2 regions of the Leclercia sp. AS011 genome follow, and region 1 is predicted to be linked to the other one. Evidence: predicted binding sites of a transcription regulator. Region 1 holds the regulator's gene; the other holds the start of a gene.

Region 1 (11,052 bases):
CTCCATGACCTCTAACGGCAAAGGTATTCCACAGGGCGGCAGCGTTGATAACGACGGTTCCCTGATCCGCGTTCTCGACCACGGTGCTATCACCCTGGCTGACCAGTGGGACCTGATGTACGTCGGTATGTACCAGAACATCGACCGCGACAACAACAACGGTACCGAGTGGTGGACCGTGGGTATTCGTCCGATGTACAAATGGACACCAATCATGTCCACCCTGCTTGAAGTGGGCTACGACAACGTTAAGTCTCAGAAAACTGACGACAAAAACAGCCAGTACAAAATCACCCTGGCACAACAGTGGCAGGCAGGCGACAGCATCTGGTCCCGTCCGGCTATCCGTGTCTTCGCAACCTACGCCAAGTGGGATGAAAAATGGGGTTACGCAAACAACGGTGATACCGGCTACACCTCTGGCGTAGCGTACAGCGACACCTCCGCGAAAACCTTCAGCCGTGGGGACAACGATGAGTGGACCTTCGGTGCCCAGATGGAAATCTGGTGGTAATACGTAACACCTGATGTACTGACCTAAAAGAGGGGCGCAAGCCCCTCTCTTCATAGAGTCCTGCGCGCTATTGCCTGGCCACCGCAGTACTTGTGCTATCTGAGGTAATAACAATGAAAATGAAGAAAAGTCTCGTCGCGCTGTGCCTCTCAGCAGGGTTGCTGGCAAGTATGCCTGCCATCACTCTCGCTGACGTTAACTTTGTTCCGCAAAACACCAGCGCCGCACCTGCTGTCCCGGCAGCCGCGCTGCAACAGCTGGTCTGGACGCCTGTCGACCAGTCTAAAGCCCAGACCACCCAGCTTTCTACCGGCGGTCAGTCCTTGAATGTGCCGGGGATCGCCGGCCCGGTAGCCGCCTACAGCGTGCCGGCCAATATCGGTGAAATCACCCTGACGCTGACCAGTATTGTGAACAAACAAACCAGCGTATTTGCGCCGAACGTGTTGATTCTGGATCAGAACCTGACGCCATCAGCCTACTTCCCGAGCGAATACTTCACCTACCAAGAGCCGGGCGTGATGAGCGCTGACCGTCTGGAAGGGGTGATGCGCCTGACTCCTGCGCTGGGCCAGCAAAAACTCTATGTGCTGGTGTTTACTACCGATAAAGATCTGCAGCAAACCACCAAACTGATCAATCCGGCAAAAGCCTATGCCAAAGGTACCGGCAATGCCGTGCCGGATATCCCGGACCCGCTTGCCCGCCACGTCACCGAGGGTGAGCTGAAGCTGAAAGTCTCCACCAACAACGCCTCCAGCGTGCTGGTTGGCCCGCTGTTTGGCTCCTCCGGCACCGGCCCGGTCACCGTGGGTAATACCGCCGCACCTGCTCCGGTCTATGCCGCGCCAGTCGCCGCACCGGCTACCGCTGCTGCCCCTGTAGCTGCCCCGGTTGCCGCGAAGAAGAGCGCGCCGGTGCTTAACGACACCGAAACCTACTTCAATCAGGCCATCAAACAGGCCGTTGATAAAGGCGACGTCGACAAGGCGCTGAAACTCCTTGATGAAGCCGAGCGCTTAGGCTCGACCACTGCCCGTTCCACCTTTATCAGCAGTGTAAAAGGCAAGGGGTGACCGTCTCCCCACAGTGCTGATTTTGTCAGTAGTTTGGTGCGCCCTTACGGGCGCACTTTTTTTGCACGGTCTGCCGCTGTTGCATCTCTGTTGCGATAATGTTCGCTAGTTCACGTTTGCCCGCCCCCATTCTGCGTTTCTGCGATACAATAGCTTCACGTTATGTATCGGAGAGTCTGGCATGTCACACCCCGCGCTTTTGCTTCTGCGCGCGCTGCGTTATTTTGACGAAATCCCTGCGCTGGAACCGGAGCAGCTCGACTGGCTGCTGCTGGAAGATTCCATGACCAAACGTTTTGAGCAGCAGGGCAAAAAGGTCACCGTCACCCTCATTCAGGAGGGATTTGTCACGCCTGACGCGGTCGCGGATGAACTGCCGTTGCTGCCGAAAGAGGCGCGCTACTGGCTGCGTGAGATCCTGCTCTGTGCCGACGGCGAGCCGTGGCTGGCCGGACGCACCGTGGTACCCGAGTCCACCCTCACCGGGCCGGAGCTGGCGCTACAGCAGATGGGCACAACTCCGCTGGGGCGTTATCTGTTCACCTCCTCCGAGCTGACCCGTGATTTTATTGAAATTGGTCGCGATGCCGGGCTGTGGGGACGCCGTTCCCGCCTGCGCTTGAGTGGTAAACCCCTGATGCTGACCGAGCTGTTTTTACCGGCGTCGCCGCTGTACTAAGAGGAAGAGAAAATGGAGTGGAGTCTGACGCAGAACAAGCTGCTGGCGTACCACCGCCTGATGCGCACCGACAAGCCGATCGGGGCGTTGCTGCTGCTGTGGCCGACCCTGTGGGCGCTGTGGGTAGCCACCCCCGGGCTGCCGCCGCTGTGGATCCTGGCGGTGTTTGTGGCGGGCGTCTGGTTGATGCGCGCGGCAGGCTGCGTCGTCAACGACTATGCCGACCGTAAGTTTGATGGCCATGTGAAACGCACCGCGAATCGCCCGCTGCCGAGCGGCGATGTCACCGAGAAAGAGGCACGCACGCTGTTTATAGTGCTGGTCCTGCTGTCGTTCCTGCTGGTGCTGACCCTGAACACCATGACCATCCTGCTCTCGGTAGCCGCGCTGGCGCTGGCCTGGGTGTATCCGTTTATGAAGCGCTACACCCATCTGCCGCAGGTGGTGCTGGGGGCGGCCTTTGGCTGGTCGATCCCGATGGCGTTTGCCGCCGTCAGCGAAAGCGTACCCTTGAGCTGCTGGCTGATGTTCCTTGCCAACATCCTCTGGGCGGTGGCTTACGATACCCAGTACGCAATGGTCGACCGGGACGATGACCTGAAGATTGGTATCAAATCTACCGCCATTCTGTTTGGCCGTCAGGACAAGCTGATCATCGGGATTTTGCAGGTGGCGGTGCTGGGGCTGATGGTGGCGATTGGTTACCTGAACCAGCTGAACGGAGCCTTTTACGCGGCGGTTGCGGCGGCAGGGGTACTGTTTATCTACCAGCAGAAGCTTATCGCCAACCGCGAGCGCGACGCCTGTTTTAAAGCCTTTTTGAACAATAACTATGTCGGGCTGGTATTGTTCCTCGGCCTTGCGGTGAGTTACTGGGCATAAAAAAATGCCCGGTGGCGCTGGCGCTTACCGGGCCTACAGGTTCTGTATCGTAGGCCGGGTACGGCGGAGCCGCCACCCGGCATTTTTACGCACTATTCCCCCTGCGTCGCGCTCTCAATCGTTAAGCGCACGTCGGAGGTAATCAGGTCTGCCAGCATCTGGTACACCTTCATCGTCTCTTCCGGCTCGGCATCACCACTGTCACTGATATACCCTTCGTCGCGCAGCGTTAACACCAGCGAACTGAACACCGCTTTGTCGAAGAATTCCGGCGCGTTGATGCCGTGCAGCATCGACAGACGCTGTGCCAGGGTGCGGCTCTCTTTCTCCAGCGTACCGCGGTTGATCGACGGGTTGGCGCTCAGCAGCCAGAAAGTAATGGCGTAGCGCTGTATGGTTTCGCGTGCACCCGCCGCCAGCAACTGCAGCGTGCGGGCCCGGGATGGATTGATCAGCAGAGCGTCATCTTTGTGCGAAATCAGTCCCTGGCGGGTCAGCTCTGCAATCTGCTGATCCAGCACCTCTGCCAGCTCCTCGTTGCTCCAGCGCAGGAACAGCTCGGCTTTCAGCATCGGATAGAGGGCAGTAACATGCTCCAGCAGTGCCTGACGGGTGATCTGGCGATGCTGGGTAATGATGGCGGCCATCAGCGAAGGCAGCATCAGCATGTGCGCAATGTTGTTGCGGTAGTAGGTCATCAGTACCGCCTGCTCGCGCGGCAGAATGATGATATCGCCAATGGTGTCCTTCTCGACCTCGAACTTGTTCATCTGCAGCGCGTGCTCGATCAGCTCGCTGGCGCTGGCGGTCGGTACCGTAGAATCTGCCGCGTAGGGCACGTTGCGCATCAGATTCAGATAGCAGTTGAGCTGCTCGGTCAGCTGCTCGCGGGTGAGCGAGCGCTGGCGAGAGGCCAGCAGGGCGGTACAACACAGGTTCATGGCGTTGGCCGCCCCGGCGTTGTTAATACGCACCATCAGATCGGCAGCAATGGCGTTGACCGTCGGCGTCAGCCAGGCCGGACGCACCGCTTCGATTGGATCGATGGACTCGCGCCACTCCGGCACACGGTGATTCAGGTAAGTCATCAGCGGCATAGGTTCGCCGAAGTTGACATAGCCCTGGCCGAGATTACGCAGCTTGCTCAGACCGCGCAGCATCTGCAGCAGGCTCTCTTTCTCTTTGGTGGCACCGCGCAGCTCTTTGGCGTAGGTACCCACTTCCATCACGTGCTCGTAACCGATGTAGATCGGCACCAGGGTGATCGGACGCGTACCGCCACGCAGCATCGCCTGAATGGTCATCGACAGGGTGCCGGTCTTCGGATCGAGCAGACGCCCGGTACGGGAACGACCCCCCTCGACGAAATATTCCACCGAGTAGCCGCGGCTGAACAGCTCGCCCAGATACTCACGGAACACGGTGGAGTAGAGTTTGTTGCCCTTAAAGGTACGGCGAATAAAGAACGCACCCAGACGGCGGAAGATCGGGCCTGCCGGCCAGAAGTTGAGGTTGATACCCGCAGCGATATGCGGCGGCACCAGCCCCTGATGATAGAGCACGTACGAGAGCAGCAGGTAGTCCATGTGGCTGCGGTGGCAGGGCACGTAGACAATCTCATGGCCGTCGTGGGCAAGCTGGCGCACACGCTCGGCGTTGTGCACGTTGATCCCCTGGTAGAGACGGTTCCAGGTAAAGCTCAGGATACGGTCGCTGAGGCGGATCATCTCGTAGGAGAAGTTGGCCGCAATCTCTTCCATCAGGGCAATGGCGTTTTGCTGCGCCTTCTCGTGGGAGATTTTTTTGCTGCGCGCTTCGTCTTCGACGGCACGGGCGATGGCTTTCGAGGCCAGCAGCTTATTAAACAGATCCTGACGAGCCGGCAGGCGCGGGCCTACTGCAGCCAGACGCTGACGTGCAAAGTGCATGCGCGCCACGCGGGCCAGCTTCTGAGCGATGGTCTTATCCGTACCGTGCTCATCGGCCATGCGGCGCAGGGAGACTGACGGTGAAAAACGGACAAAGCTGTCGCGGCCCAGCCAGTTGACGGCGAAAAATTTCTGCACCCCGTTGAGCATGCGCAACGGCGGATTCTCCTCGCCTTTATCGCGCCCGGGACGACGGCCAAACATCACCGACACCGGCACCATCTGCACGTCCAGCAGCGGGTTGCTGCGGTGCAGGTCGAGGTAGTCATGGAACAGCTTGATCGACTCTTCTTTCGGGGTGTACCAGGTGAACACGCGAGGGCCACCGTGGATAAAAATGTAGCGCGGCAGCTGGGTGCCGTCGATCTCCAGCGGTTCCAGTGGATCGGGAAGATCGTGCGCCAGGCATTGGGCGCGCAGCGTCAGCAAGTCGGCCTTCGAGTTATAAGGCAAAACGTACATAATAGGACGCGAGGTATCGAGTCCCAATTCCAGCGTCGGAACCGCCGGAATAGACTTGCTTTTTACCAGGACGCTTAATGGTAAATTAAGTAATTTGTAGTAAATTCGTGGCCAGCCAGACATAAACGATGTAAAGCCTCTGGTTAAAAATGCAATTGCGGCGCAAGGATAACAGAAAGCGCGCAAAATTTCTGTTGTTACCCGTCATACTTCCGGTGGCTGCGCCAGGCGCTTAAACCACCGTTTCTGACGCTATTTTCGAAGAAAGGTTTCTTTTAATGGCCAATAATACCACTGGGTTAACCCGAATCATTAAAGCTGCCGGCTATTCATGGAAGGGCATCCGTGCTGCCTGGATCAATGAAGCCGCATTTCGCCAGGAGGGTGTTGCGGTCGTCGCGGCGATTATCATTGCCTGCTGGCTGGACGTTGATCCCATTACCCGCGTACTCCTGATTGGCTCGGTGATGTTGGTGATGATAGTCGAAATTCTGAACAGTGCGATTGAGGCGGTAGTCGACCGCATCGGCTCTGACTTTCATGAGCTGTCGGGCCGGGCAAAAGATATGGGCTCTGCCGCCGTGCTGATGGCGATTATGGTTGCGTTGTTTACCTGGGTCACGCTGCTTTGGGGACATTTACGATAAGCCTTCAGAAACCGAACAAGTCTCTGGTTTTTTATGCGGTTTGTGGTTCCAAAATCACCTTTAGCTGTATATACTCACAGCATAACTGTATATACACCCAGGGGGCGGAATGAAAGCGTTAACGACCAGGCAGCAAGAGGTGTTTGATCTCATTCGGGATCATATCGGCCAGACGGGTATGCCGCCGACGCGTGCAGAAATCGCGCAGCGTCTTGGCTTCCGTTCTCCAAATGCCGCCGAAGAGCACCTTAAGGCACTGGCGCGCAAGGGTGTGCTTGAGATTGTCTCCGGTGCGTCTCGCGGTATTCGCCTGCTGGTTGAAGCCGAAGAGGGCCTGCCGCTCGTCGGTCGCGTCGCCGCTGGTGAACCGCTGCTGGCGCAACAGCACATTGAAGGCCACTATCAGGTCGATCCGGGCATGTTCAAACCGAGCGCAGATTTTCTGCTGCGCGTAAGCGGCATGTCGATGAAAGATATCGGTATCCTGGACGGCGATCTGCTGGCGGTACATAAAACCCAGGACGTGCGTAATGGTCAGGTCGTGGTGGCGCGCATCGATGACGAAGTCACCGTTAAGCGCCTGAAAAAGCAGGGCAACACCGTGCAGCTGCTGCCGGAAAACAGCGAGTTTTCCCCGATTGTTGTCGACCTGCGTGAAAATAACTTCTCCATCGAAGGTCTGGCGGTTGGCGTCATCCGCAACGGTGAGTGGTTATAACTGCTTTCTGACAGACTGCGGCACTGCCGCAGTCTGCTTTTCCTGTCTCCGGCGAACATTTTCATGTCTCTCCTGACTGCTTCAGACAAGGCGTTGTGGCGTCTTGCACTTCCCATGATCGTCTCCAATATCAGCGTCCCTCTGCTTGGGCTGGTGGATACGGCTGTAATTGGTCACCTCGATTCGCCCGTCTATCTCGGCGGTGTCGCCATCGGCGCAACGGCAACCAGCTTCCTGTTTATGCTGCTGCTCTTTTTGCGCATGAGCACCACCGGGCTCACCGCCCAGGCCTATGGCGCAAAGGATCCGCTGCGTCTGGCCCGCGCGCTGGTGCAGCCGTTGATCCTCGCCCTGGGTGCTGGACTGCTGATTGTGCTGTTGCGCACGCCGCTCATCGACCTGGCGCTGCATATCGTCGGCGGCAGCGAAGCCGTTCTCCATCAGGCGCGGCGCTTCCTTGAGATCCGCTGGCTCAGCGCCCCGGCATCGCTGGCGAACCTGGTGCTGCTCGGCTGGCTGCTGGGCGTACAGTATGCCCGGGCACCGGTGATCCTGCTGGTAGTGGGCAACCTGCTTAACATCGTGCTGGATCTTTGGCTGGTGATGGGCCTGCAGATGAACGTGCAGGGGGCCGCGCTGGCGACCGCGATCGCCGAGTACGCCACTCTGTTGATCGGACTGTGGATGGTCTGGCGGGTGCTGGCCCTGCGCGGTATTTCGCTGGCGCTGCTGAAAGCGAGCTGGCGGGGCAATATCCGTAAGCTGCTGGCGCTCAATCGCGACATCATGCTGCGCTCGCTGCTGCTGCAGCTCTGCTTCGGGACGCTGACGGTGATGGGCGCGCGGCTGGGCCCGGAGATCATCGCCGTTAACGCCGTGCTGATGACCCTGCTGACCTTTACCGCCTATGCGCTGGATGGCTTTGCCTATGCGGTCGAGGCGCACTCCGGCCAGGCCTACGGCGCGCGGGAAAGCGGCCAGCTACGTGAGGTGTGGCGGGCGGCCTGTCGTCAGTCCGGGCTGGTGGCGCTGGTCTTTGCCCTCGTCTATGCTCTGGCAGGCGATCGGATCGTTGCCCTGCTGACCTCGCTGCCCGAGCTGCGCGCTTTGGCAAGCCACTATCTTATCTGGCAGGTGATCCTGCCGGTGGTAGGGGTCTGGTGTTATTTGCTGGATGGCATGTTTATCGGCGCAACCCGCGGGGCAGAGATGCGCAACAGCATGGCCGTGGCGGCCGCCGGTTTCGGCCTGACGCTGTTCACCCTCCCGTGGCTGGGTAACCACGGCCTGTGGCTGGCCCTGAGCGTGTTCCTGGCCCTGCGGGGGCTCTCGCTGGGCTGGATTTGGCACCGGCACTGGCGCAACGGAACCTGGTTCTCGTAGCGGCTTCGCCTGGCAAAATGGTAAAAGATTCCGAATAACAAACCCAACGCCGCAGGGTTATCTATAATAATTATCACGTCCAGCACGAAACGAATTTCAGGACGAACTTAACCTTAACGACCGAACGAAGAGGAATCGATGATGAATAAAGACCAAGTCGGCGGTAACTGGAAGCAATTTAAAGGTAAAGTAAAAGAACAGTGGGGCGACCTGACTGATGATGACATGACCGTCATCGAAGGTAAACGTGACCAGCTGGTGGGTAAAATCCAGGAACGCTATGGTTATGAGAAAGACCAGGCAGAGAAAGAAGTTGGTGACTGGGAAACCCGTAACAACTATCGCTGGTAATTAACCTATACCCGCAGGTACACGGATGTACGCCCAGGGCGACCTTTCAGGTCGCCTGTTTTTTTGCTCTTAGCGCGGCTTTTTCTTCAGCTGGATAGAGTGATCGTGCTGGCAATTTTCCTGATGCCGGCAGGCTTCCACCTCAACGCAGTTACGGCACAGACCGTGCGCTTCAATCACGTTGTGGCGCAGGGCAAAGCCCATCTTCGCCGCCAGGCTGTGCATGATATCCTCCACCCCTTCAGCACCTTCTTCCTTCACGCTGCCACAGCGATCACAGATGAACATCGCTGAGGTGTGAGTCGGCTGATCGAACAGATGGCACAGCACGTAACTGTTGGTCGATTCCACTTTATGCACAAAACCCTGCTCGAGTAAGAAGTCGAGTGCCCGATAGACGGTCGGCGGCTTGGCCTGTGGCTCGCTCTCACGCAGCAGGTCGAGCAGGTCGTAGGCGCTGATGGCCCCGTTTTGCAGGCTCAGCAGGCGCAACACTTCAAGGCGCTGCGGAGTCAGGCGCACATTGCGTTGCGCGCACAGCTTTTCGGCTTGCGCTAACAGTGCCTGCATTGTGGTCGTTTCCATTTTGCACCTCGAATGACGTGGAATAACAAACCGCCAGTTTACCATGTTCTGGCCTAAACGCCGAGATCCCCCGGCTGTGCTACCCTGACGAAAAACCCCAGGAGATGGAAAGATGAAAAGACCGGACTGCATTCGACACTGGCGTGAAGTAGAAGGCGCTGACGACTCTACCTATCCCGACAGCCCGGAGCGTTTCGCCATTGGCGCGCCGCTGGCCCGCGCGCTGGGGCTGGGCCGCCTCGGGATCCACCATGAACGCCTGCCGCCAGGGCGTCGCACCTCCTATCCTCATGCCGAAAGCGATGAAGAGGAGTTTATCTTTGTGCTTGAGGGTTATCCCGAAGCCTGGATCAACGGTTATTTATGGAAGCTGGAGCCGGGAGACAGCGTTGGATTTCCTGCCGGGACGGGCGTCTGCCACACCTTTATTAATAATACCAGTGAAGAGGTGCGGTTATTAGTGGTGGGTGAAGCGAATAAAAAACATAACCGTATTTATTATCCGCTAAATGCGGTATATGCCGCCACGCGTGAAGATCGCTGGATCGATCATCCGCCGCAATTTTTTGGTCCGCATGACGGAAAACCAGGGCAAAAGTAATTTCTTGTTCTATACATATTAAACAAATAAGGAAATCAATAACTTAATCTAATACTAAAGTTTAGATAAATTCGGCTTCTCATACTTTTTTCACAAAGGACGTATGCCCCTGCGCGGCATTTAGCCGCCGGGGTTTATTCACCCAAAATAAGTCAGGTGTCCTGTGAAAATAATATTCAAATTTTCTGTGGCTGGAATTGCCACCGGTATCCTTTTGGCTAATCAGGCTGGAGCAGCAAATACCTGGACGGAAGCACGCGGCGATGCCATGGGTGGGACGGGCGTTGCCTCGGCGCATTATAGCAGCGGGGTGCTGATCAACCCGGCCCTGCTGGCAAAATCGAAAGCTGAAGATGACGTCGCCATTATTTTTCCTTCGGTGGGGGCGCAAATCAGCGATAAGGACAATCTGCAGGACAAGATCGATGAAATCAGCGATGAGATCGCTAACGATCGGGAGATGATCGACGATCTGACCGTGGCGAGGATCCTGGCCGATCCGCAGGGGACGCTGAGTGAGCTTCAGAGTGCCGCTGGCAGTCTGGCGGATCAGCTGGAATTCCTTGAAGGCAAAACCGCACACGGCAATGCGGGGGCAGGGATAGCCGTCAGCATTCCGGGGTCGGGGCTGTCACTGGCGTTTGTCGCTAAAGCCAATGCCCACGGGCGGATCAGCTCGGAGATCGACCCGCAGGATATCGATTTTCTGCGCAGGTTACAGGGCAATACAGGGATGACCAACCAGATGGCGCTCGGCGCGGCGCGGAACGGCAGCGACGTGATTACCCGCAACCTTAACTCCGTCGCCCTGGGCAGGGCGGCGATCGTCTCCGATTACGGCGTGGCGGTTGCCCGTCAGTTTGATTTCAACGGCCTGCCGGTCTCGGTTGGCGTGACGCCAAAACTGCAGCAAACCTGGCTCTACAACTACACCACCTCCATCTATACCTACGACAGCGGCGACTTTAACAGCAGCCGCAACCGCAATGACGATACCAGCTTTAACGTTGATGTCGGCGTCGCGGTCGACTTCGGCGAAAACTGGACGGTCGGCCTGAGCGGGCAGAATCTGTTCTCACGTGACATTGACACCAAAGACATCCGCATTCTTAACGGCCGTACCGGGCAGGAGGTGAGCTATCGGGACACCTGGCAGATCCGCCCCCTGGTCACGGCGGGGGTAGCATGGCATACCGGCCTGCTCACTCTTAGCGCCGATGGCGATC
Region 2 (6,100 bases), on a different contig from region 1:
CGGTCGCAATATCCACCGGATGTTTCGGTGAATTCAGCGTCTTTTCGCCCACCAGCTTGCCATACCACGCTACGGCGGCTTTCAATTGCGGGTTGTGCGCGGCATACAGCCAGCTGATTCGCCCGCCCCAGCAGAAGCCGGTTGCCAGCAGACGATGGGGATCGCCCCCGTTGCGCGCCGCCCAGTTGGCGACGTGGTCAAGATCTGCCAGCACCTGGGCATCCGGTACTTTACTCACCAGATTGCTGAACAGGGTGGGAATATCGCTGTAATCATTCGGATCGCCCTGACGGAAATAGAGTTCAGGCGCGACGGCCAGATAGCCTTCCAGCGCCAGGCGGCGACAGAGATCGCGAATATGCTCATGTACGCCGAAAATTTCCTGAATCACGATGACGATCGGCAATGCCCCTTGCGCATTTTTGGGCCGGGCATGGTAAGCGGGCATATTATCGCCCTGAGTCGGAATGGAGGTCTCCCCGGCGGTAATCGCCTCGTCGGGGGTAGTGACAACGGTTGCGGCTTGCAGATCAGCAGCAGGGGCAAATCCAGATGTTCCAGTCATGGCATTCTCCGTACCAATTAGCGCAAAAGTAAATATAGTCCGCAGGTTAACAATCCACAGTGCCCGAAACAGGCTATCTTTTGTGCAACAGATAACGATATAACTCGTTAATGTGATGTTAATCACTATTTCATGGTAATTAACTGCAATCAATTTTATTCATGGTGATGTCTGTCACGAAACTAAGCCGGTTCCTTCGGTAAAGTACCGCTTTGCTTCTGCTGACAAACTGACCCACAGAGGAGTTTTCTATGTCTAAGTCTGATGTTTTTCATCTCGGCCTCACTAAAAACGATTTACAAGGGGCTACGCTCGCTATCGTCCCTGGCGATCCTGAGCGTGTGGAAAAGATCGCCGCGCTGATGGATAAGCCGGTTAAGCTGGCAGCCCATCGCGAATTCACGACCTGGCGGGCAGAGCTGGATGGCAAAGCGGTGATCGTGTGCTCTACCGGTATCGGTGGCCCGTCTACCTCTATTGCCGTTGAAGAGCTGGCACAGCTGGGCATCCGTACTTTCCTGCGTATCGGTACCACCGGTGCGATCCAGCCGCACATCAACGTTGGCGACGTCCTGGTCACTACCGCATCCGTGCGTCTGGACGGCGCGAGCCTGCACTTTGCGCCAATGGAGTTCCCGGCAGTGGCCGATTTCGAGTGCACCACCGCGCTGGTGGAAGCCGCGAAATCCGTCGGTGCGACCACTCACGTTGGCGTGACCGCCTCCTCTGATACCTTCTACCCGGGCCAGGAGCGCTACGACACCTTCTCCGGTCGCGTAGTCAGCCGTTTCAAGGGTTCGATGGAAGAGTGGCAGTCTATGGGCGTGATGAACTACGAAATGGAATCTGCCACCCTGCTGACCATGTGCGCAAGCCAGGGTCTGCGTGCCGGTATGGTTGCGGGTGTGATTGTTAACCGTACCCAGCAAGAGATCCCGAACGCCGAGACCATGAAGCAGACCGAAAGCCACGCGGTGAAAATCGTGGTGGAAGCGGCCCGCCGCCTGCTGTAATTTCCCCTTTTCTTTGCCAAAGGCCGACCTGTTCGGCCTTTTTCTTTGCGTAGCGCCTCGCAGAAAACCCTTTTCAAACTGGACGTTTATACAGCACAATTCTATTTTGTGCGGGTCATACCTTGATGCAGGGGGCGTCGTGGATATTTCCATCCTTTTTTATGCCGTTATTGCGCTGGTCAGCGTCGGTGTGGGCTGGTTGCTCGCCAGCTATCAGCATGCGCAACAGAAGGCCGATCAGCTTGCCGAACGTGAAGAGATGGTGGCCGATCTCAGTGCATTGCGACAGAACATCGCCCAGAGCGGGCACTGGCGTGACGAATGCGAGCTGCTCAACAACGAGCTGCGCAATCTGCGGGATATCAACACCTCGCTGGAAGCCGACCTGCGTGAAGTCACCACCCGGCTGGAGTCCACCCAGCTGCATGCGGAAGACAAAATCCGCCAGATGATCAATAGCGAGCAGCGCCTGAGCGAGCAGTTCGAAAACCTTGCCAACCGCATCTTTGAGCAGAGTAACCGCCGCGTCGAGGAACAAAACCGCCAGAGCCTGAACGGCCTGCTGTCGCCCCTGCGCGAACAGCTGGACGGCTTTCGTCGCCAGGTGCAGGACAGCTTTGGTCAGGAGGCGCGTGAACGCCACACGCTGGCCCATGAAATCCGCAACCTCCAGCAGCTGAATGCCCAGATGGCGCAGGAGGCCATCAACCTCACCCGGGCGCTGAAAGGCGACAATAAAACCCAGGGCAACTGGGGGGAGGTGGTTTTGACCCGCGTGCTGGAAGCCTCCGGCCTGCGCGAGGGCCACGAATATCAAACCCAGGTCAGCATTGAAACCGAGAGCCGCGCGCGGATGCAGCCCGACGTCATTGTCCGTCTGCCCCAGGAGAAGGACGTGGTCATCGACGCCAAAATGACCCTGGTGGCCTATGAGCGCTACTTTAACGCCGAAGATGACTACACCCGCGAGTCGGCGCTGCAGGAGCATATCGCCTCGGTGCGTAACCATATTCGCCTGCTGGGGCGTAAAGACTATCAGCAGCTGCCCGGCCTGCGTTCGCTTGACTATGTGCTAATGTTTATCCCGGTTGAACCGGCCTTCTTACTGGCGCTGGACCGCCAGCCGGAGCTGATCTCCGAGGCGCTAAAAAACAACATTATGCTGGTCAGCCCTACCACGCTGCTGGTGGCGCTGCGCACCATTGCCAATCTGTGGCGCTATGAGCACCAGAGCCGCAATGCCCAGCAGATTGCCGATCGAGCCAGCCGCCTGTACGACAAAATGCGTCTGTTCGTCGACGATATGTCGTCGGTCGGGCAGAGCCTGGATCGCGCTCAGGACAACTACCGCCAGGCGATGAAAAAGCTGGCCTCCGGGCGCGGTAACCTGCTGGCTCAGGCTGAATCGTTCCGCAGCCTTGGCGTGGACGTTAAACGCGAGATTAATCCGGAATTGGTTGAGCAGGCCACATCGCAGGATGAGGAGTACCGGCTGCGCAGTGACGGGCCAGTTCAAAATACAAACAACACCTTAGCAGGCGCGCAGGCGTCGGCAGACCCCCTGGAGCGTTATTCCCGGGGTGGTTGAATCGTAGGGCAAATGCGCCCAATCTGTTACACTTCTCGAACATTTGACTGATAAGCAGGCTCTGAGATGGTTGAAGATTCACAAGACACAACGCACTTTGGCTTTCAGACTGTCGCTAAAGCGCAGAAAGCTGACATGGTGGCCCACGTATTCCATTCCGTGGCGGCGAAGTACGATGTAATGAATGACCTGATGTCATTCGGCATTCATCGCTTGTGGAAGCGCTTCACTATTGACTGTAGCGGCGTGCGTCGTGGACAAACCGTGCTGGATCTGGCCGGCGGCACCGGCGACCTGACGGCGAAATTCTCGCGTCTGGTGGGCGAAACGGGCCGCGTTGTGCTGGCTGATATCAACGACTCCATGCTGAAAATGGGGCGTGAAAAGCTGCGCAATATTGGCGTGGTTGGCAACGTTGAATATGTCCAGGCGAACGCGGAAGCGCTGCCTTTCCCGGATAACACCTTTGACTGCATCACCATCTCTTTCGGTCTGCGTAACGTCACCGATAAAGAGAAAGCGCTGCGCTCCATGTACCGCGTGCTGAAACCAGGTGGACGCCTGCTGGTGCTGGAGTTCTCCAAACCGATTATTGAGCCGCTGAGCAAAGCCTACGATGCCTATTCGTTCCACATTCTGCCGCGTATTGGCGAAATGGTGGCCAATGACGCAGACAGCTACCGCTACCTGGCCGAATCCATCCGTATGCACCCTAATCAGGACACCCTAAAAGCCATGATGCAGGATGCGGGCTTCGACAATGTTGACTACTTCAACATGACGGCAGGCGTTGTCGCGCTGCATCGCGGTTATAAGTTCTGAGTGGAGGTGGCAAATGCCGTTTAAACCCTTGATCACAGCCGGTGTGGAAAACGTACTGAATACCTTTCTGTACCGGTCTCCCGCGCTGAAAACGGCGCGTCAGCGTCTGAACGGCAAAGTGCTGCGGGTGGTATTAAAAGAGTTTTCGACGCCGCTGGTGCTGGTATTCAGCGAGCGTCAGCTCGACGTGCTCGGCGAATGGGAAGGCGAGGCCGACTGCTCCGTCATCACTCATCTGAACACGCTGCCCAAACTGCGCGATCGCCAGCAGCTTACCGCCCTGATCCGCAGCGGCGAGCTGGAAGTTGAAGGCGATATCCAGGTAGTGCAAAACTTTGTCGCGCTGGCCGATCTGGCCGAGTTCGACCCGGCAGAACTGCTGGCTCCCTGGACCGGCGATATTGCCGCTGAGGGGATCGGTAAAGTGCTGCGTGGCGGCGCCTCGTTGCTGAAGAAAGGTTTTCAGCGCCAGCAGCGCTATGCCGCGGAAGTGTTAACCGAGGAATGGCGCATGGCGCCGGGGCCGCTGGAAGCGGCATGGTTTGCAGAAGAGACTGCCGCGGTTGAGCGTGCGGTTGATGCACTGACAAAACGGCTTGAAAAACTGGAGGGCAAATGACGCCTGGTGAAATTCGGCGCCTCTACTTTATCATCCGCACCTTTTTGAGTTACGGGCTCGACGAGCTAATCCCCCGAATGCGCATCACACTGCCGCTGCGTCTCTGGCGGCGAACGCTATTCTGGATGCCCAATCGCCATCAGGACAAACTGCTGGGTGAACGGCTGCGTCTGGCGCTTCAGGAGCTGGGGCCTGTCTGGATCAAATTTGGCCAGATGCTCTCTACCCGTCGTGATCTGTTCCCGCCGATGATCGCCGATCAGCTGGCGATGTTGCAGGATAAAGTTGCCCCCTTCGATGGCAAGCTGGCTAAGCAGCAGATCGAAAAAGCGATGGGCGATATCCCGGTTGAAACCTGGTTTGATGACTTCGACATTCAGCCGCTGGCTTCGGCCTCCATTGCGCAGGTTCATACCGCGCGGCTGAAAGAGAATGGCAAAGAGGTGGTCATTAAGGTGATCCGCCCGGACATTCTGCCGATCATCAGAGCCGACATGAAGCTCATCTACCGCCTGGCCCGCTGGGTGCCGCGTCTGCTGCCGGATGGCCGCCGTCTGCGCCCGATGGAAGTGGTGCGCGAATATGAAAAGACGCTGATTGATGAGCTGAACCTGCTGCGTGAATCGGCGAACGCCATTCAGCTGCGCCGCAACTTTGAAAACAGCCCGATGCTGTATGTGCCGGAGGTCTATTCCGACTATTGCAGCCAGGACATGATGGTGATGGAGCGTATTTACGGGATCCCGGTCTCGGACGTCGCGACCCTGGAAAAGCAGGGCACCAACATGAAGCTGCTGGCCGAGCGTGGCGTACAGGTCTTCTTCACCCAGGTGTTCCGCGACAGCTTCTTCCACGCCGACATGCACCCAGGCAACATCTTCGTCAGCTACGAGCACCCTGAAGATCCGCAGTATATCGGCATCGACTGCGGTATCGTCGGCTCGCTGAACAAAGAAGATAAGCGCTATCTGGCCGAGAACTTTATCGCCTTCTTCAACCGCGATTACCGCAAAGTGGCCGAGCTGCACGTCGATTCCGGCTGGGTTCCGCCGGATACCAACGTTGAAGAGTTTGAGTTCGCCATTCGTACGGTCTGTGAGCCTATCTTCGAGAAGCCGCTGGCGGAGATCTCATTCGGCCATGTGCTGCTGAACCTGTTCAATACCGCCCGCCGCTTTAATATGGAAGTGCAGCCCCAGTTAGTTTTACTCCAGAAAACATTACTTTACGTTGAAGGGGTGGGGCGGCAGCTCTATCCTCAGTTAGACTTATGGAAAACGGCAAAACCCTTCCTTGAATCCTGGATCAAGGATCAGGTGGGTCTGCCAGCGCTGGTGCGCTCCCTGAAAGAGAAAGCGCCGTTCTGGATTGAAAAAATGCCTGAAATTCCTGAACTGGTGTATGACAGTTTGCGTCAGAGCAAAAACTTGCAGCACAGCGTGGATAAAATTGCCCGCGAGTTGCAAACCAATCATGTGCGTCAGGGGCAGTCC

What was found. The regulator LexA, encoded in region 1, represses DNA repair genes until DNA is damaged. The targets are predictions, from matches to a motif close to TNCTGTATGTACATACAGNA.
Region 2: the regulator LexA is predicted to act here: its motif matches at 1,655-1,674, upstream of rmuC (DNA recombination protein RmuC).

The regions. Positions count from the first base shown of each region.
Region 1 is NZ_JBBCMA010000006.1:176,581-187,632, reverse strand. It holds gene WFO70_RS19650 (maltoporin) at 1-514, shown strand, start outside; gene malM (maltose operon protein MalM) at 628-1,590, shown strand; gene ubiC (chorismate lyase) at 1,772-2,269, shown strand; gene ubiA (4-hydroxybenzoate octaprenyltransferase) at 2,282-3,151, shown strand; gene plsB (glycerol-3-phosphate 1-O-acyltransferase PlsB) at 3,244-5,664, opposite strand; gene WFO70_RS19625 (diacylglycerol kinase) at 5,820-6,188, shown strand; gene lexA (transcriptional repressor LexA) at 6,298-6,906, shown strand; gene dinF (MATE family efflux transporter DinF) at 6,970-8,289, shown strand; gene WFO70_RS19610 (CsbD family protein) at 8,431-8,640, shown strand; gene zur (zinc uptake transcriptional repressor Zur) at 8,710-9,225, opposite strand; gene WFO70_RS19600 (cupin domain-containing protein) at 9,338-9,826, shown strand; gene WFO70_RS19595 (conjugal transfer protein TraF) at 9,990-11,052, shown strand, end outside.
Region 2 is NZ_JBBCMA010000009.1:13,383-19,482, reverse strand. It holds gene WFO70_RS21255 (dienelactone hydrolase family protein) at 1-565, opposite strand, end outside; gene udp (uridine phosphorylase) at 817-1,578, shown strand; gene rmuC (DNA recombination protein RmuC) at 1,718-3,166, shown strand; gene ubiE (bifunctional demethylmenaquinone methyltransferase/2-methoxy-6-polyprenyl-1,4-benzoquinol methylase UbiE) at 3,233-3,988, shown strand; gene ubiJ (ubiquinone biosynthesis protein UbiJ) at 4,002-4,607, shown strand; gene ubiB (ubiquinone biosynthesis regulatory protein kinase UbiB) at 4,604-6,100, shown strand, end outside.